Regions from separate parts of the Colwellia sp. MB02u-14 genome, predicted to be linked through region 1. Evidence: predicted binding sites of a transcription regulator. Region 1 holds the regulator's gene; each other region holds the start of a gene.

Region 1 (6,203 bases):
CAGTAATACCTTGTGACAGTGCATCTAGTAACAACCTTGAAAAAGGAACACTACCATCATAGGTTTCAAATAACCAAGAGAGTGTTCCAGAGAAAATTCCGGATATTTCAATGATTTGATCGCCGCTATTAAGTAAATCGTTAATCGCAAAATTAATCGGTAAACCTGCACCTACGGTCGTATTACCTAACCATAAGCTTTTATTTTTGGCCGCTGTCGATACTAAGGTATTATATTGTTTGGTGCTGGACGATGCCGCCCACTTATTTGCGCCAATAACATGAATTCCCTCTCTAAAAAAATCGCCGTATAGATAACTAAAATGTTCACTGGGTGTTATATCAACAACAATTAATTCATCGTAAGGGTGATTGGTCAACCATGACATTAATAATGCATTGTCATAAGCTTTAGCATCTCGCTCATAAAGCTTTATCGCTCGAACAACATCGATACCGTCGGTATTAAGAAGTGCTTTATTCGACGCAACTAAACCGACTAAATGTACGTTCTCTAACGCCGGGATCCGATTGAGTTGCCCAGGTAATAACTCCAAAAACCGTTGACCAATATTACCAAGTCCTGCTACAACAACCCCGATATGACGTGCGTCTTTAGTCATATCATGATGAACATTATTGAGTAACTCCCCCGTACAACTCTGCTGAAGAACGGCAATAATACTATGTTCACTTAACGAGTTAACCACATAAAGCACTTTGGAATGTTTGAGAGCACGCTTAAAACGCGCTTGAATATTACCTTGGTTCACTACACTGTGACCAACAATAGCTAAAATTGAAACCGGTGTGAATGACACGTCGGTATCATGATTGGCTAACCATTGACTAACCAACTTTTGTTGTGCTCGGTGAATAACAATAAAACCTTGTTTAACATCACTGCAAATAGCAGAAAACTCATGGTTAGCCTGCCCAGCCAATGAACCAGTTAAACTTGTTGATTGAACCAGTAATAAATCATTGAGTGAAGTCACTGATAGTTCTTGCTTAGCAATTTGACCAAATTTACCAATTTCTGTACCAGATATTTCGGGATCAAAACTGCTTGCTACATGTAAATGCGTACTGTGGTTCGTGAGCGGTTGTAAAGTTTTTGCATGTAAAACGGGGTTACCCAAGCGACCAAGCTCTTTTGCTACACCGTTTGGTAAACGGTGTAATTTACGAGCAAGTGGTACAACACGGGGATCAGCACTGTATATACCATCGACATCAGTCCAGAGCGTAACATTCAACGCACCCGACAGCGATGCGATTATTGTTGCTGAATAGTCACTGCCATTACGTCCTAATGTACAGGTCTCACCTCGTGAGTTTTTAGTAATGTAGCCAGTAATGACTGCCAACTTTCCCTTTTGTAATATTTCCTGAAATTGTTTTTTGCTGCTTTGATTATCAACTGCACACTCTTTATCGTTATTAATAACTAAGAAATCACGCGCATCAATTGAATAACTTGGACACACTTGCTCACTCAGCACTGCGGATAATAAACGCGCAGACCACACTTCTCCATAGGCCAGCATATCAGCATGATGTTGACGCGGTTGCTCTGTTAACCAAACGGTTAATTGATCTATATCATCAGACAAAATCTCAATTAAGCATGCGGCTCTACTCTTATTTAATAGTTCACTAATTAATACACTTTGTGACTGTTTTAATGCCTCAATGGCAACTAAAAGATCCTGACTATTTTCAACAGCGAGTTCATAAATATTGAATAAGTCATCCGTCGTATTACCATTAGCAGAGACAACGACTAAATCATCTAACTGACAATTTTTGCGAATAATAGCAACCACACGCTCAATACATTGTGTGGTTGCCAAGCTGCTACCACCAAATTTATGTGCATGTATAGCATGTTTGGCAAGTTGGTTATTCCCGGATGATAACGGTTCTACTGTATTTGACTGTGTCATTTTCACTCATTAATTATTCTACTAAAAATAGCCTAAAAACTTAAATTTGGCTCGCAAGTAAAGCTTGTTCCAAATCACTGATAATATCAGTAATATCTTCAATACCTACAGAAATTCTGACTAAGGATTGCGTGATACCTGCAGCAATTTGTGCTTCAATCTCCATACCTGCGTGAGTCATCGTTGATGGATGACTGATTAAACTTTCGACGCCACCTAACGATTGTGCCAAGGTAAAGAGTGCTAACTTATCAAACAACACTTTAACCGCTTCAACACCGCCTTTTATTTCAAAACTCATCATAGCGCCAAAATCTTTTTGTTGCCGCTTAGCAATTTCATGTCCTGGATGATCTTTCAAACCAGGAAAATACACGGCATTAATTGCTGAGTGATTTTTTAGGTATTTTGCCACAACATTTGCATTCTCTTGATGTTGTTTCATGCGAATAGGCAATGTTTTTAAGCCGCGTAATGCAAGATAGCTGTCAAATGGTGAGCCCGTAATACCAATACAATTTGCCCACCACGCAAGTTCTACACCAAGCTCCTGGTCTTTTGTTACTAATACACCACCAACCACATCACTATGACCGTTAATATATTTAGTTGTTGAATGAAAAACAATATCCGCGCCTAATAATAACGGCTGCTGCAAAAGAGGTGAAAGAAAAGTATTATCTACCGCAACTAAAGCTCCTACATTATGACTCGCCTGAGTGACCTTTTCTATATCAACCAAACGTAATAATGGGTTACTCGGTGATTCAACCAGAACTAATCTTGGCTTTTTCGCCAGTGCTTGAGCTAAGGCTTCCTCATCGTTTTGGTCAACAACGATAACATTAAATTGGCCACGTTTTGCTAAATGGGTAAATAATCGATAACTGCCACCATAACAGTCATGGGGGATAATAACAGTATCTTGTGTTGTCAGTAGTTGACAGATTAAATGAACAGCAGACATACCGGTACTAGTGACTATACCAACTGCGCCATGCTCTAAATCAGCAATAGCTTGCCCAAATGTACTTCGTGTTGGATTTCCTGTCCTAGAATAATCAAACTGGCGCTTATCATTAAAGCCTTTTAAAGCGTAAGTACTCGATAAATGAATTGCAGGTACAACGCCACCATGGTGTTTATCACTATTAATACCCGCTCTAACCGCCAATGTTGCTGGTTTTTTGCTTGTCATTTTTTGCTCCAATTGGACAATAAAATCAAATAGATGTTTGGACGTCTATAACTCTAAACGCTTTACTTTTGCCGGTCAAGAACTTTAGACTTCTAAACTTCTACACATTCGTTATTGACTCAACGCCAACAACCAGTAAAATCGAACCTATAAAAAATAATTTAGCTAAACAAGGTAATTAGATGGCAAAGTGGAATGGCGATTATATAAAACCATACGCCGAACATGGGAAAAAAAGTGAGCAAGTTAAAAAAATCACCGTATCAATTCCGTTGCGTGTGCTTAAGGTGTTAACTGACGAACGCACACGTCGACAAGTTAATAATTTACGCCATGCGACAAACAGTGAATTATTATGTGAAGCTTTTTTACATGCTTTTACTGGACAGCCTCTTCCTGATGATGGTGATTTGACAAAAGACAATACTGAAATGCTCCCCAAAAGTGTTCGAGATGCACTGATAGCAAAGGGGATTACCGACTTTAGTCAATTTGAAGTAGATGACGAGCAGTAATTATTTACACTCATTTAAAGACGCTTTAGCGTCTTTTTTTATGCCTAAACGATAAGCATCGATAACACCCACTCCCCAACAAATTACGAGTATATAGGTTAATGTGCTCACCCAGAACGGATCAAAAGTAATAGGGTGTTTTGCTATTTCATTTGCAAGTACTTGGCTGTTTAGCCCAATTTCACCTGATTTTACTCTATCAATAAGTGGCTGATATTTACTGACCACCTCTTCAATATACACATAAGCCGTTATTGAAAATACTAAAATTAGCGCTATTGCACGCCGATAGGACTGAAAAACTAGTTGGCCAACTCCTGGGTAAACAAGCGTAGAAAGTAAAACTGCTTTTGTTACGTTTTTCATTATGGCTCTCCCGCGTGTTCATCTTAGTTTATTTGCATTACATTTTACTGATTATTCCATATAATTTTCAAGCATCACTAATGCGGCAACGCCAGAATCAACCGCGGCTTGGGCAAGTGCAACTCGACCACATAAACCACGATTGCTCCTTTGCGCTGATTATTCCATATAATTTTCAGGCATCGCTAATGCGACAACGCCAGAATCAACCACAGCTTGGGCAAGTGCAACTCGACCACATAAACCACGATTGCTCCTTTGCGCTGATTATTCCATATAATTTTCAGGCATCGCTAATGCGGCAACGCCAGAATCAACCGCAGCTTGGGCAACAGCAAGTGCAACTCGACCACATAAACGCGGGTCCATTGGTTTAGGAATGATATATTCCTTACCAAAAGTTAAACTTTGCTCACCGCTAGCATCTAGCACTTCCTGCAAAACAGGTTCTTTTGCTAATTCACGGATGGCATTAACAGCAGCAATTTTCATTTCATCGTTAATCCTTCTAGCACGAACATCTAATGCTCCACGGAAAATAAAAGGAAAACATAAAACATTATTAACTTGGTTAGGGTAATCAGAACGTCCAGTGGCAATAATAAGATCATCGCGAACAGCAAGCGCTAATGCTGGTTTAATTTCAGGATCGGGGTTTGAACAAGCAAATATCACCGGATTCGCCGCCATCATTTTTACATTTTCAACAGAAAGTAAATTTGGCCCAGAAACACCGACAAATACATCTGCGCCATCGATGACATCTTCTAGCGTACGTTTATCGGTATTATTAGCAAACATACGCTTGTATTCATTAAGATCGTCACGACGAGTATGAATAACACCTTTAGTATCTAACATGTAGATTTTTTCTCGCTGAGCGCCACATTTTATTAAGAGTTCCATACAAGCAATTGCTGCAGCACCTGCCCCAAGACACACTATATTGGCGTCTTTAATATGTTTACCTTGAATTTCTAAGGCATTGATCATACCTGCAGCAGTAACGATAGCGGTACCATGTTGATCATCATGAAATACAGGTATTTTACAACGTTCAATAAGGGCCTTTTCAATAGCAAAACACTCTGGCGCTTTAATATCTTCTAAGTTAATGCCGCCAAAACTATCTGCAATATTAGCCACCGTATTAACAAATTCTTCAACTGTCTTATGTTTGACCTCGATATCGAATGAATTAATGTTTGCAAATCGCTTAAACAATAACGCTTTACCTTCCATCACTGGCTTAGCAGCCATACCACCTAAATTACCTAAACCTAAAATAGCGGTACCGTTAGTAATAACAGCAACCGTATTACCTTTGCCGGTATATTTGTAAACATCATCTGGGTTTGCTGCAATTGCACGTACCGGCTCAGCAACACCGGGGCTGTATGCGAGCGCTAAATCAAGGCTAGTTTCAGCAGCGGTAGTTAATTCGACACTTATTTTCCCTGGCGTTGGGAATTGATGGTAATCAAGTGCTTGTTGGCGAAAATCAGTCATGATGAGTCCTATGCGTTAGGTAAATTTATTATGTTTTTTATGCTATTTTTTAAGTTTTATTATTTTTACATACAGTATAGTTATATATATTATGGCAATCTTACATGTTGTTCCAACATTATTCTTATATAAAAAAGTGCCAGAAGCCACAACAAACATACCCTCAGCACTTTTCTATTGCACATCATAAAACTAAATATTCGTTATATAGCTTAATCTATTCATCTAATACTTATGTACATTTTATAAACTTCATTCACTGGCTAAACTTAGCTTTCTATTTTTGTTTTTTTCAATGCACAATAGCGAATTTATCACTAAATTTTAACATTAAAACCATAACGTTCATTAACTTTATAACTTATGATTGTAGTGTTAGTAATTTTTTTTGCATTTATATTCAAATCAATGTTTGAATATATTTTATTTTTGATGAAAAAAAAACCACCTAAAAGGTGGTTTTAATAAAATTTTATTTTAGAAAATATGCTGTATTATGTGTTAATCAGTGAACGGATTAACTAAAATAATAGTTTCATTACGTTCTGGTCCTGTTGAAATAATATCAACCGGTACGCCTGTCAATTCTTCAATACGCTTGATGTAAGCAATTGCATTAGCAGGTAAAACATCACGAGAAGTTGCTCCAACTGTTGTTTCAGACCAG
Region 2 (6,203 bases), on a different contig from region 1:
TGCCTTGTTATATATTTTATTACTGTCGAATTAAACAGCACCCGACAATTCAGTTAAGATGAATCAAGAGACTAAATCAAGTTAGGAAAAGGTTAAAAAAGTGCTTAATAATAAATTATTGAGGGATGAAAAAAATTAACTTTTAGATTAAATAAATAAAACAATTTGTTACCGAAAACGTTATTACCTATAAATATTAAAAATTTATTTTTATAAAAAATTATTTTAATGTTCTGGAATACCTAAACCGCTTGAACGTAAAAGAGGTTCTAACATACCTTCAAGACCATTGAGTTTGACTTCATAAATTAATTCCAATTGCTGCCCTAACTTCCCCTCTGGAAAGCCTTTTGATTTAAACCAAACTAAATAAGGCTCTGGCAATTTTAATAAAGGCCTGCCTGTATATTTTCCAAAGGGCATTATTTGATTCACAGCGTCGAGTAAAGCTTGTTGATCTGAAAACATATTTTTCTAACCATTAAATTTTCCAGCGAAGATGATAACCCATAAAGCTTTTGACATCATAAAAGTGTCACACGCTCTATTTATAATCAATACGAAATTATCGACAACTTCACACAAGGAACGGATATGTCCATAGTAAGAAAACGTAGTGCTGCACACAAAGCTTATATTCCTTCAAATGCGCGAGACAACCAATATATTTTAGCTGAATTTGCAGTTACTGATGAATTGATACAGTTAGTTTCTCCAAATATTTCAACTAATAGCGCTCAACCTTACTATAATTTTTATCAAAACTTGTCACAGTTATTATTTACGCTCAGCAATGATTATGAAATAAAAAGTACCTTGTTTATTGCTAACGACAAATTAGTACGTGTTCGCTACAGCCAAGAAATGCATCAATGGCAAACTAATCAGCAAATTTTATTTTATTACGATCCACAAAACCATGAACTACAGAACTCTTTTTTTGATGCCTGTATTCGTGTAAAAAAAATTACGTTGTTATTCTTAGCTTCAGGCGACGATATTCGTTTCAACGCTGCCATATTCCATCAGAAAGTAACAACATTACTTCATAGCTTTTCTGAGCAAATAAATTTACCGAATAAGGCTATTCGCCTGCGTGACCATCAGCATCTCACCTATGATTTATTTGCTAAGAATAAGGGCTGTTTAGGGACACAAGCGCATAAGTTACGCCCCATTTATGACCGTTATAATGCTCATAATGTCGTGATATCACCTGACTGCTCGGCAATCAGTTATGCGGTTATTAACTTAACCATTGATAATCGTTTATTGGGTTTAGTTGATATTGATGCTAATTCTAAAGACCCCTATAATCCACTTTATACCTACTTAACTGATACTTTTTCACTGGTGGCAAAGCGATTTAATTTAAACAACGGCGCCTTAATTGCTAATGGTTTAGTGCCAATTGTTCGTCATAGTTTGCATGAAATAATTTCAAAAATAGGTGAACTACAAATGTTAGGTTATAACCCTAAACAAAGCCCTTGTGGCTTGGTTAGCAAATGGAAGGCGGATGAACTGGTTGATAATGTACAGTTGATTTTTGTTGCTACCACAGAGGATTCACAACATAGCGGATACGGGAGATTTATGAATCAAATAGAGCAAGCCATGCGTTTATTAGCAACAGAGCTTGAAATTCCAATCAATAAAGATGAACTAACCGTAAGGTTTCATCAACATATTGCTTATGACTTTCAAGAATAATGCTTAACGAGCGCCGGTATTAACCGTTGGTTTTTTTTGCAGCTTCCTTTGTAACGTTCTGCGGTGCATTGAAAGCTGACGTGCGGTTGCTGAAACATTACCATTATTAAATTTTAATACCTGTTGAATGTGCTCCCATTCAACTTGCTCAGTTGAAAGCGTTGGCTCATTGTTAATATCTTCCCCTCTATTGAAAGTAGGCATTGAGTGTTTTATAGAAGAATTATTATTTTTAGCTAATGCCGATAACAACGTTTGTGTATCTACCGGTTTAGTGAGGTAATCATCAGCGCCAAGTTTTATTGCGTCAACAGCGGTAGCAATACTCGCAAACCCAGTTAAAAGAATAATGCGACTATGTGGTAGCAATTTTCTCATGGGAGTAATCAAATTCAAGCCACTCTCATGATGAAGCTTCATATCCAGTAATATAAATTCAGGTAACTGACGATGACAAGTCAATAACGCATCATTAATATTATTGGCTAACCAACAGCTATATCCATATTTTTCCATACGCCGTTTAAGCATACTTGCAAAGGCGCTATCGTCTTCAACAATTAATAGTTTCATTCACTTCACTCCTTACATACCATCAGTAATTAAGGGTAATTTTAACGTTACTAAAGCGCCACCATCAAGATGATTGGTTAAGGTTAATCTTCCACCTAATCGCTCTAAACTTGCATGACTCAAAAATACAGCCATACCTAAACCATGCTTGCTATTGACAGGTTTAACGCCTAACTCACTTAACGTTGAGGGAGTAAAACCCCGACCAAAATCACGAATACTTAGCTGCCAGTTTATGTGATCACAGGCACTGGATAGTTCAATTCTATCACTATTATTCATTTTAGTTGCTTGGACGGCATTATTGACTAAATTTAAAATCGCCGGTAATAAAGAGGAATCTGCTAATATTTCTGCGTTTTTACCTAATGGAGACTGATTATTATTAGGTAAAAAATTAGCACTAATCTCTGGGTAATTAAGACTAATATGTTCAGCTACCTGTTTAATAATGTCAGTACAATAAACTACCTTTGATTTTTGCTCTTTTATCTCAAAAACCATTTCACGAAATTCAGCTAAACTTTTACTACAGCGTAATAATTGTAATTGAAGGTCTGCCACCACCGGGTGTTCTGGTAACTCATCACTGAGCTCATCGACCAGTAGCTGTACTGTAGCAATAGGCGTGGCGAGCTGATGCGTTATTTGTGCTGAAGCAACACCTAATGACATGACTTTTTCTTGCTTTAATTGCTCTTCCCGAAAAGCTGCTATCGCTAATTCTTTTTGGGAAATTCTTCGAGCCATTCGCCCAACAACTGTAGCAACGACAATGCTAGAAAATAGAAAGTTAATCCACATACCAATAAAGTGACTTTCCATATTGCCATGCATAACTGACATGGGTAATAACCAAAGTAAAACACTGTAAGAAGCAATAGCTAGTAACGCAACACCTCCTAACATTAGCGGGGGTAATGTTACAGCTGCAATAGCAATAGGGATAAGCAGTAAAGAGACGAAGGCATTAGTTGCTCCACCACTGTAATAAAGAATGAGTGCTAGAAATAAAATATCAGCACAAACTTGCCCAAGTAAAGCAAACTTATCTGCTTCTTTACCCGAACGATAATATAAATAGCTCGCTAAGGTAAATAAAATTTCGCTTAAAATAACAATGATTAACGGTAACCAAGGAAGCTGATATGCCAAAACTACGTTAACAAAAAATATCAATATAAGCTGAATGATAATGACCACACTGCGCAGTAATAGAACCGTGCGAACTTGATTGAATTTTCGAAAAAATAAAGACATAACGTTTGTTCTAGTTAATAGTATGTGTTGATATTACGCTAATTTTGACCTTTAAAACGGATCAAAAGTAGTTTTTTTAAATTTCAAATAAAAACATATAGACATCTAAACGTCTATTGCTGTACAGTTATTTTAATTACATATATTACGGTTAATTTTAATGTCATCACATGAAGAAAAAATCACACTAGCTGGCGGTTGCTTTTGGTGTATTGAAGGGGCATACAACCAATTAATAGGAATTAAATCTGCAATCTCAGGTTATATGGGGGGGAGTGCCGCACTAGCAACCTATGAAGATGTTTGCTTAGGTCAAACGGGTCATGCCGAAGTTGTGCAACTAACTTTTGATAACAGCGCAATTACGAGTCGTGAAATCTTAGAAGTTTTCTTCACACTGCACGATGCCAGTCAGTTAAATCGTCAAGGCAACGATATAGGTACTCAGTATCGTTCAGGAATTTTTTATCACAATAAAGATCAACAGCAAACTGCTAAAGATATTATTAAAGAAGTCGACGCTAGTAATATGTACAGTTCAGCTGTCGTGACCGAAGTGACCAAAGCATCAGTGTTCTTCTCTGGTGAAGACTTACATCAAGACTATTTTAATAACAATCCTGGTAACCCTTATTGCCAAACGGTTGTTTCGCCAAAATTAGCAAAATTTAGAAAAACCTTTGTAGGTAAACTAAAACCTACAGAGACTTAGACTAAATAGATAGCTGATGTAGCTTAAACTTTATATTAAGGCTTCATCAATATTTTTTATCTGGGTATAGGCCACGTTTTAAGTCCCTCCTATAAATAATAAGTGAGACTTTTAATGGTTTACATACCGATGATTAATGACTTAATACATCAAGGTGTATAATTTTATTCAATATTTGTTCGCTAATGGACGCTGTCTGGCAAGGCTTTAACTTGCCAAACAGAAGCGAGGTGTGCTTCTTGGTGGCCTTTATTTAAAACTACAGGAAAGTTTAATGACCAATAAAGTCTTATTCATTTTGGCAGTACTTTGCAGCACTCTAGTTTACCTGATGTTTGATAGTGGTAGCTCAACAAACAGAAATTCGGAAAATCTCCTTGTAAGTAATGAAACAAAAGTAACCAATGATTTAAGCACTTCTAAATTAAATCGCCATGCTATTCAGACCAAAAACACAACGAACACTTTAAGCCTATCAAAATTAGGAACATGTCATTCTGCACTTTATGTATCTGATGTAATGAGTAACCGCACCCAATATAACAATCAATCACTAATTAACTTATTAAATTTTTATAAAAAAAGCGGCTTTAACAACCAAGAAATACGGAATATTTTAATCGATTCAAAACTCTATGATCGCACTGAAGTAGAAACTGCATCCATTTTATTCGAACCACCAATTTATATATCTGAAAAAGTAAACAAAGAACAGTTACTGTACAATTTTAAACAAATAGATAAATTCAAAGGAGATTACCAATCCATAGCTGATGCAGTAAAGGCGGGCGAGTTGGATGTACATATGAACTTGTCTGCTTTTTATGGTCACCCTAAATCTATAATCGAGTTTTTACTTGAGAAAAAAGGAACTTTACCCGATATTTCAATCTTTCAGAGCTTAGTCGACTCTGGTGTACCTATTAGACCCAACACCATATTAAATGCACTTTCTCCGAACGTTGAAACAAATGTTTTATTGCTTATGATTAAGCACTTACCAGATAGTGAACGTAACCATCATTGGAATGAATTTTTTAATGGTGGGGTTAATTATTCTTATACCAGCTTTGCAGCAAAATACTCAAAACAAGAATCTTTAAAGATTATACTAGAAAAGTCTTTGGGTGATCGTTCAGATGCTATAAATGTCCTACTAAAAGATAAAATGCAATATGACCAAAGACCGAAACCGGTAAATATATTACAATTGGCCGAGGATAGTAATATCTTTAATACTAAATTGGATATGTTACTTGAACATGATATTCCTGTTGACGCAGATATATTGTCATCATACCTGAGCAGTAGAGGTTCTTTAAAAGAAGAACAAAAAATAGCATTAAAACAGAAAGTTACAAATACAACTCTAGAAGCATTTGATAAAATAGACGATGACTTACGCAACGCTGTAATTACTTACGCGGAGCGACTTCAAATAGCACAAAAAGCATGGCCAGAATTCATATTCTCTTATGACCCATCATGTAAGAAAATTCCTAAAAATTCTCATTATCGATTTGATAACTTGTTAGAAAAAAAAATCTTGCTCGATTTAATAGCTATAAAGAAAGCTACAGATACAAAACCTATGATTGAGCGAATGAAACTAATGGGTGATATATATGTTGACTGGTATATCAAAAGTTATATTTTTCCTAATATGCCTCTAGAACCAAAAGTTAAAGCCGATAGAACAAGCAAAAAATTCAGAAATACATCAACCTTAATGAATACTAATATTGTTTTAGGGAACTGGTCAAAAATCGGAGATTCGTTAAACAGTAGAAGTATACCTCTAGACTACTTATATCGAAACAATAGGTTTCTTATCGAGATAGGGATACAAGAAAGGGTACCACAAGACATATTATTTGATTGGTTTAGCCTAGGCGTACCAATACATAATTCATCCCTAGATGAATTACTAGCAATACCAGAATAC
Region 3 (6,203 bases), on a different contig from region 1:
AGGTTTTTTTGGTAAAAAAGGTTTTATTATCGATATTTTTGGATCAAAGCAATGTTCGCTACTTGTTTTCATATGTTGCTGTTGTAAACTCTGAATGTTGACATGTCGAAAAACTGATTGGAAGAATATGGTTACCGAAATTGAGCTCAAGTATTTTGTAACGAGTGATAATACCCCAAAAAAGATTACCGAGCTATTTAGCGAGCAACAGCTTTCATTTAAGTGCGTAACAAAGCAATTATCAAATTGTTACTACGATACAGCTAATTTAGATTTTCGCCATCATGATATGGGACTTAGAATTAGAGGCTGTGATGGCCAATTAGAGCAAACCATAAAAACTGCGGGTGTGGTGATTGCAGGCTTGCATCAACGACCCGAGTATAATATTGACATCAGTCATAATTTCCCTGAACTGGCTTTATTCCCTGCCAATATTTGGTCGCCTAATCAAAAAGTAGCACAACTGCAAGAATCGTTGATACCGCTTTTTTCAACAGACTTTACCCGAATTATTTGGTTAGTCACTTTATTATCAGGTTCGGTGATAGAAGTGGCCTTTGATCAAGGTGATATTAGTAGTGATGGCAGAAGTGAAAAAATTTGTGAGCTTGAATTAGAGCTAGTGAATGGCACAACATCAGATCTACTTTTTCTTGCAAAACTTCTATTTTCAGTCGTATCAGTAAGACCCAGTAGCCAAAGCAAGGCAGCGCGGGGGTATCGGTTATGGAAAAATACTAAGCCAAACTATGAAAAGCCCATCACTGATGCTTTGCCCATTGACCGTAGCTTATCTATTTTAAATGCATTTTCTACAGGCATTAATCATTGTTTGACGCATTTACATGACCATATTGAACATTATATAACAGCGCCAAGTTTAGTAGAGTTAGAAAAAGTCACTGAAACCTTAGCGTTAATTCGTCATGGTTTTTGGCTTTTTGCTGACTATCTTCCTGAGGGTTCAGTAAAAATTCGTGATGAGTTAAGTTATTTTGTTCATTTACTTTCGTGGGTTGATAACGCCGTTAATTTACAAGAACTCACGAATAAAACGGGTAACTATCGACGTAAGCTAAATTACAGTGAGCAACTAGTAGAACAATTAAGAATGGAGAAACGCCGTCTTCCTACCAGTGATGATGTCATTGAGCTACTTCATGGTATGCGTTTTAATACGCTGCAAGCTAATTTGCTGGCAATGCTTTTAACTGAGCCATCTGAACTTAATGACGCGTTATTACCTTTTGCAAAGCAAAGCTTAACGAAAAGTATGTCAGTCTTATTTGCCAATAGCATAAACAAAGAGTCACTCTCTAGAGAAGAATACTTGTCGCAAGCAAAGTTATTGAATCGCAGTTTATTAACGGGAACTTGGTTTGGTTTATTGTTCGATGAAGATGAACGTAAGGAATATCGAACGCCTTGGTTGGATATTCAACAAGGGATCAGTGAATTACAAACCTTGTGGATTATTCACCAGCAGCTACAAACGTTAGATGAGAAACCCAAAAAACTCGTCTCATGGCAAGGAAGTAAAGTTGAAGGGTTGTTGATAGCGTTAGACAGCTCCAGAAAAATAGCACTAACGATGAAATCTTATTGGTTAGATGAATCGTAATCGTTTTATTGTAATATCGTAAGTGTTGTATAGATTTTCATAACATGTTGTTGAAGATAATAAGTAGGGTGATAATTTCATGAAGTGGGTTGTTAATTTCGGGATGTTGTTAAGTAGTTTCATAACCTTTGTAAGTTGGGGGAGTGTTTATAATCTACCTTCTTCTGATTCCCGGTTGATCGGAGAGCAAGTGATTCACAAAGCAATAAAGGGCGATTACTTTCAAGCGTTAGCTGAAAACTATAATGTTGGCTTTTTCGCATTACTCGCCGCTAACCCTAATGTAGATCCTTTTTTACTTGAACCAGGCAGTGACATCGTCATTCCAAAACAAATGCTTCTACCCTTTGGTAAACGTGAAGGTATTGTGATCAATCTTGCTGAAATGCGGTTGTATTATTACCCTAAGGGAGAAAAATTAGTCTATGTATTTCCTGTTGGTATTGGCCGAGAAGGGCTCGAAACACCCCATTTAACCAGTACTATTGGTGAAAAACGTAAAGACCCTACTTGGCGACCAACACAAGAAATGCGCGCTCGTTACTTTGCAGAGCATGGTAAAGAAATGGTCAAAGAAGTTCCGGCAGGGCCCAATAACCCGTTCGGTAAATATGCACTACGTATTGGCACCAGTGAGTATTTACTTCACGGTACCAATAAACGTTTTGGCATTGGTATGCGTGCAAGTTCTGGCTGTATTCGCCTGTATGACAATGATATTGAATGGTTATATAACAATATTCCTATTGGCACCCTTATTCGTATATTAGAGCAGCCAATTAAAATGTCTTATGAACACGATGGAAAGAAAATAGAACTTCATAGTCCGTTAACCCCTGAGGGGGGGGTAGAAGTTAAATTAGTGATGACAAAAGCAGTAAAACATTTTATAGGTAATAATGTTCAAATGTTAAAAAAAGTGAGTTTACTACTAGCTAATCCAGAAGGTGTCGTCGTTTCATTAAATTGAGCTAAAGAGATATTGTCAATGAGCATAAATCAACTCCATTAGTATGAACCCAAGCTCCATCAGAATGAACTAAAACGCCGTCAGTATGAAGCCAAACGCCGTCAGTATGAAGCCCAATTCCGTCATCCTGAACTTGTTTCAGGATCTCGTCTTTAAAAACTCAAAGAGCAGATACTGAAATAAATTCAGCATGACAGGAATGATACTGAAATAAATTCAGCATGACAGGAATGATACTGAAATAAATTCAGTATGACAGGAATGATACTGAAATAAATTCAGCATGTACCCAAATACCGTGAGTATGAAGTCCAATTCCGTCATCCTGAACTTGTTTCAGGATCTCTTTCTTAACAACGAGAATGATACTGAAATAAATTCAGCATGACGGGAATCATACTGAAATAAACTCACTATGACGAGAATGGATAATTACAAAAGATCTGAGGTTTTTGAATTCAGTATGACAACAAGTTCGTTCCTTTGGGTATTATTGGGGCTGTAATAGGTTCTGTTATGCGGTCAAATGACGGATCGTTAATATGGAAATAAAAAAACGAGACTCATTAAGTCTCGTTGCTGTTTTTATATTATATTCTCTGCATACTAATGAAGAATACGTGCGCGAATTGTGCCGTCAATCTGCTTTAATTCACGTAATGCAAGCACACTATCTTGCGCTTCAATATCAATAACCACATAACCAATTTTATCATCTGTTTGCAAGTACTGAGCAGCAATATTAATATTGTGTTTTGCAAAGGCTTGGTTAATCTGGGTTAAGACACCCGGTTGGTTACGATGAATATGTAATAAACGACTCGTACCCGTATGCTCTGGCAAAGAAACTTCTGGGAAGTTAACCGCTGAAAGTGTTGAACCGTTGTCAGAATACTTAGCCAGTTTACTCGCTACTTCTAAGCCAATATTTGACTGAGCTTCTTTAGTACTACCACCAATGTGCGGTGTTAAAATAACATTGTCAAATTCGCGTAAGGGTGAAATAAACTCTTCATCATTACCTTTGGGTTCAACAGGGAAAACATCGATTGCTGCGCCCGCGACTTTTTTACTTTTAAGCGCTTGTGCTAGAGCATCAATATCAACGACGGTGCCACGAGAAGCATTGATAAAAATAACACCGTCTTTCATGATTGCAAATTCTTTTGCTGCCATCATGTTTTGTGTTTGAACCGTTTCAGGTACGTGTAAACTAACTACATCAGCTTCTTGTAATAAAGCTTTTAAACTCGGTGCTTGGCTCGCATTACCTAAGGTAAGTTTAGTTTCGATATCATAAAAGCGAACACGCATACCCAAGGTTTCAGCTAAAATACCTAACTGTGTACCAATATGTCCGTAACCTATAATACCCAACGTTTTTCCGCGAGCTTCTACAGAGCCTGCCGCAGATTTATGCCAGACACCACGATGTGCTTTAGCACTTTTTTCAGGAATACCACGTAATAATAATAAAGTTTCACCTAATACTAGTTCGGCAACCGAGCGGGTATTTGAAAACGGGGCATTAAATACCGGAATACCGCGCTTTTGAGCCGCTTTAATGTCAACTTGGTTCGTACCAATACAGAAACAACCAATAGCGGCGAGTTTCTTGGCATGGCTTAAAACATGATCGGTTAACTGAGTGCGTGAGCGAATACCAATAAAGTGGACATTAGCAATTTTTTTGATTAAATCTTCTTCAGCAAGCGATGTACTTATACATTCAATATTGCTGTAGCCTTTCATTTTTAACTCTTCAATAGCGCTAGGGTGAACGCCTTCAAGTAATAAAATTTTAATTTTTTCTTTTGCTAATGAATTATTGCTCATTGGTCTAATATCTCATGTAGGACTATAGTGGTCATTGCCTTAACCATCTATAAAGCATTTAGATGGCTAGATTTCTAAATTAGCATATAGTGTATAAACTCTAAAGATTTATTTTATGAGTTTTGCGCCATCTTTAGTGCCTAAAATTAAAACATCAGCGCCACGTAGTGCAAACAAACCATTAGTAACAACCCCTACAATGGCATTAATATCGTTTTCAAGTTTCTTAGGATCAAGTATCTCTAAGTTATGTACATCGAGAATTACACAACCGTTATCGGTAATTACGCCCTGACGGTAAACGGGATCGCCACCTAACTTAACTAATTCACGAGCCACATAGCTTCGTGCCATCGGAATAACTTCTACCGGTAGTGGAAATTTCCCTAGCACTTTTACTTGCTTACTTTCATCGGCAATACAGACAAATGTTTTTGCTACGGCCGCGACAATTTTCTCTCGAGTTAGTGCAGCACCACCACCTTTTATCATCGACAGATATTCAGTAATTTCATCGGCGCCATCAACATAAACATCTATGCTACCCACATCATTCAATTCAAACACTTCGATACCATGAGCTTTCAACTTCTGAGTCGACACTTTAGAGCTAGAAACTGCACCTTCAATGTCGTCTTTGATTGTTGCTAGGGCGTCAATAAAGTGATTAACAGTAGACCCCGTGCCAACGCCAACAATGGTATCGTTTTTAATAAATTCAAGTGCTTTAAGGGCTGCTGCCTTCTTCATTTCATCTTGTGTCATGTGAATCCTAATTAGCGAGGAGAAATTAGGGAGAAGTATATCAGCAGATGATTAAATGTCGAAGTGATAGCTGATTGTAGGGGTGATAATTTTAAGTAGGGGAATATCCCATGTTTCACTGGGAATGTTATCAACTTTTTGACAGTCATGCGCTAAGCCAATAGGTAACGGTTTAGTCTGTTGGTTTTGCTTATATTGTGCATACCAAGTAGCAAGCGTTCTGTCATAAAACCCTCCGCCCATGCCCAGTCTATTGCCGTATCGGTCGAAGGCGACTAATGGCGTAAAAATTATATCCAAGTTCGCAACAGTTATTATATGTCGCACATCAAGTTTAGGTTCTAAAATACCATATTTATTTTTGATAAGAGCAGACGTTTCAGTATAGTGTAAAAAAAGTAAATTCCCTTGACTAAAGGGGTGTATTACGGGTAAATAAACAGCGATGTTATTTTGCCAGCACCAATCAATAAAAGGCTGAGTATTTAACTCGCCATCATTGGCTAAATAAATAGCGATGTGTTTAACGCCTTTAACTACTTTTTCTTTAATGAGTTTTTTCGATAATAAAAGTGATTGTTCTGCTTGCTGGTCAGCGCTTAATAAACTGCGTTGATAGCGAATTTTTTGGCGAAGCACATCTCTTGTTTTCATGATATTTAACCCCTTATAAAATAAGTCTAACGACAACAAGTAAGTTACAGTAAAAATTAGCTATAAAAAAGCCAACAATAGATGTTGGCTTTTCAAAATCACTTTAACGATGACTAACAGTTAATTAAGCGTTAGTCGTTGCCGTTGAACCATTTGCGTTAGTTGCAGATGCTTCTGAATCATCAGGTAAGTTTTCCCAAAATCTAGATTTGAAACCAACCAGTAAAATAATGATACCAATACCAATACTGAATAAGCTCACTTGGAGATAAAGTGAAGGAATTTGTGCAACGTTATTTGGATCATAGTTACCCGCTAACAAACCAGAAATAATATTACCAATTGAATAGGTTA

What was found. Region 1 encodes MetJ, which represses methionine synthesis genes. Its sites were predicted from a motif close to TAGACGTCTAGACGTCTA; they were not measured.
Region 2: the regulator MetJ is predicted to act here: its motif matches at 3,645-3,662, upstream of msrA (peptide-methionine (S)-S-oxide reductase MsrA).
Region 3: the regulator MetJ is predicted to act here: its motif matches at 4,490-4,507, upstream of serA (phosphoglycerate dehydrogenase).

What each region holds. Positions count from the first base shown of each region.
Region 1 covers NZ_JACGUX010000001.1:256,586-262,788, reverse strand. The annotation lists gene metL (bifunctional aspartate kinase/homoserine dehydrogenase II) at 1-1,948, opposite strand, end outside; gene metB (cystathionine gamma-synthase) at 1,989-3,146, opposite strand; gene metJ (met regulon transcriptional regulator MetJ) at 3,329-3,661, shown strand; gene H4J52_RS01060 (hypothetical protein) at 3,662-4,027, opposite strand; gene H4J52_RS01055 (malic enzyme-like NAD(P)-binding protein) at 4,295-5,536, opposite strand; gene H4J52_RS01050 (adenylosuccinate synthase) at 6,038-6,203, opposite strand, start outside.
Region 2 covers NZ_JACGUX010000079.1:383,290-389,492, forward strand. The annotation lists gene H4J52_RS12050 (DUF3820 family protein) at 226-468, opposite strand; gene H4J52_RS12055 (DUF3083 family protein) at 595-1,713, shown strand; gene H4J52_RS12060 (response regulator transcription factor) at 1,717-2,286, opposite strand; gene H4J52_RS12065 (HAMP domain-containing sensor histidine kinase) at 2,299-3,546, opposite strand; gene msrA (peptide-methionine (S)-S-oxide reductase MsrA) at 3,707-4,258, shown strand; gene H4J52_RS12075 (hypothetical protein) at 4,533-6,203, shown strand, end outside.
Region 3 covers NZ_JACGUX010000079.1:44,420-50,622, reverse strand. The annotation lists gene H4J52_RS10550 (CYTH domain-containing protein) at 128-1,624, shown strand; gene H4J52_RS10545 (L,D-transpeptidase family protein) at 1,704-2,594, shown strand; gene serA (phosphoglycerate dehydrogenase) at 3,201-4,430, opposite strand; gene rpiA (ribose-5-phosphate isomerase RpiA) at 4,539-5,195, opposite strand; gene H4J52_RS10530 (5-formyltetrahydrofolate cyclo-ligase) at 5,247-5,849, opposite strand; gene H4J52_RS10525 (peptide MFS transporter) at 5,974-6,203, opposite strand, start outside.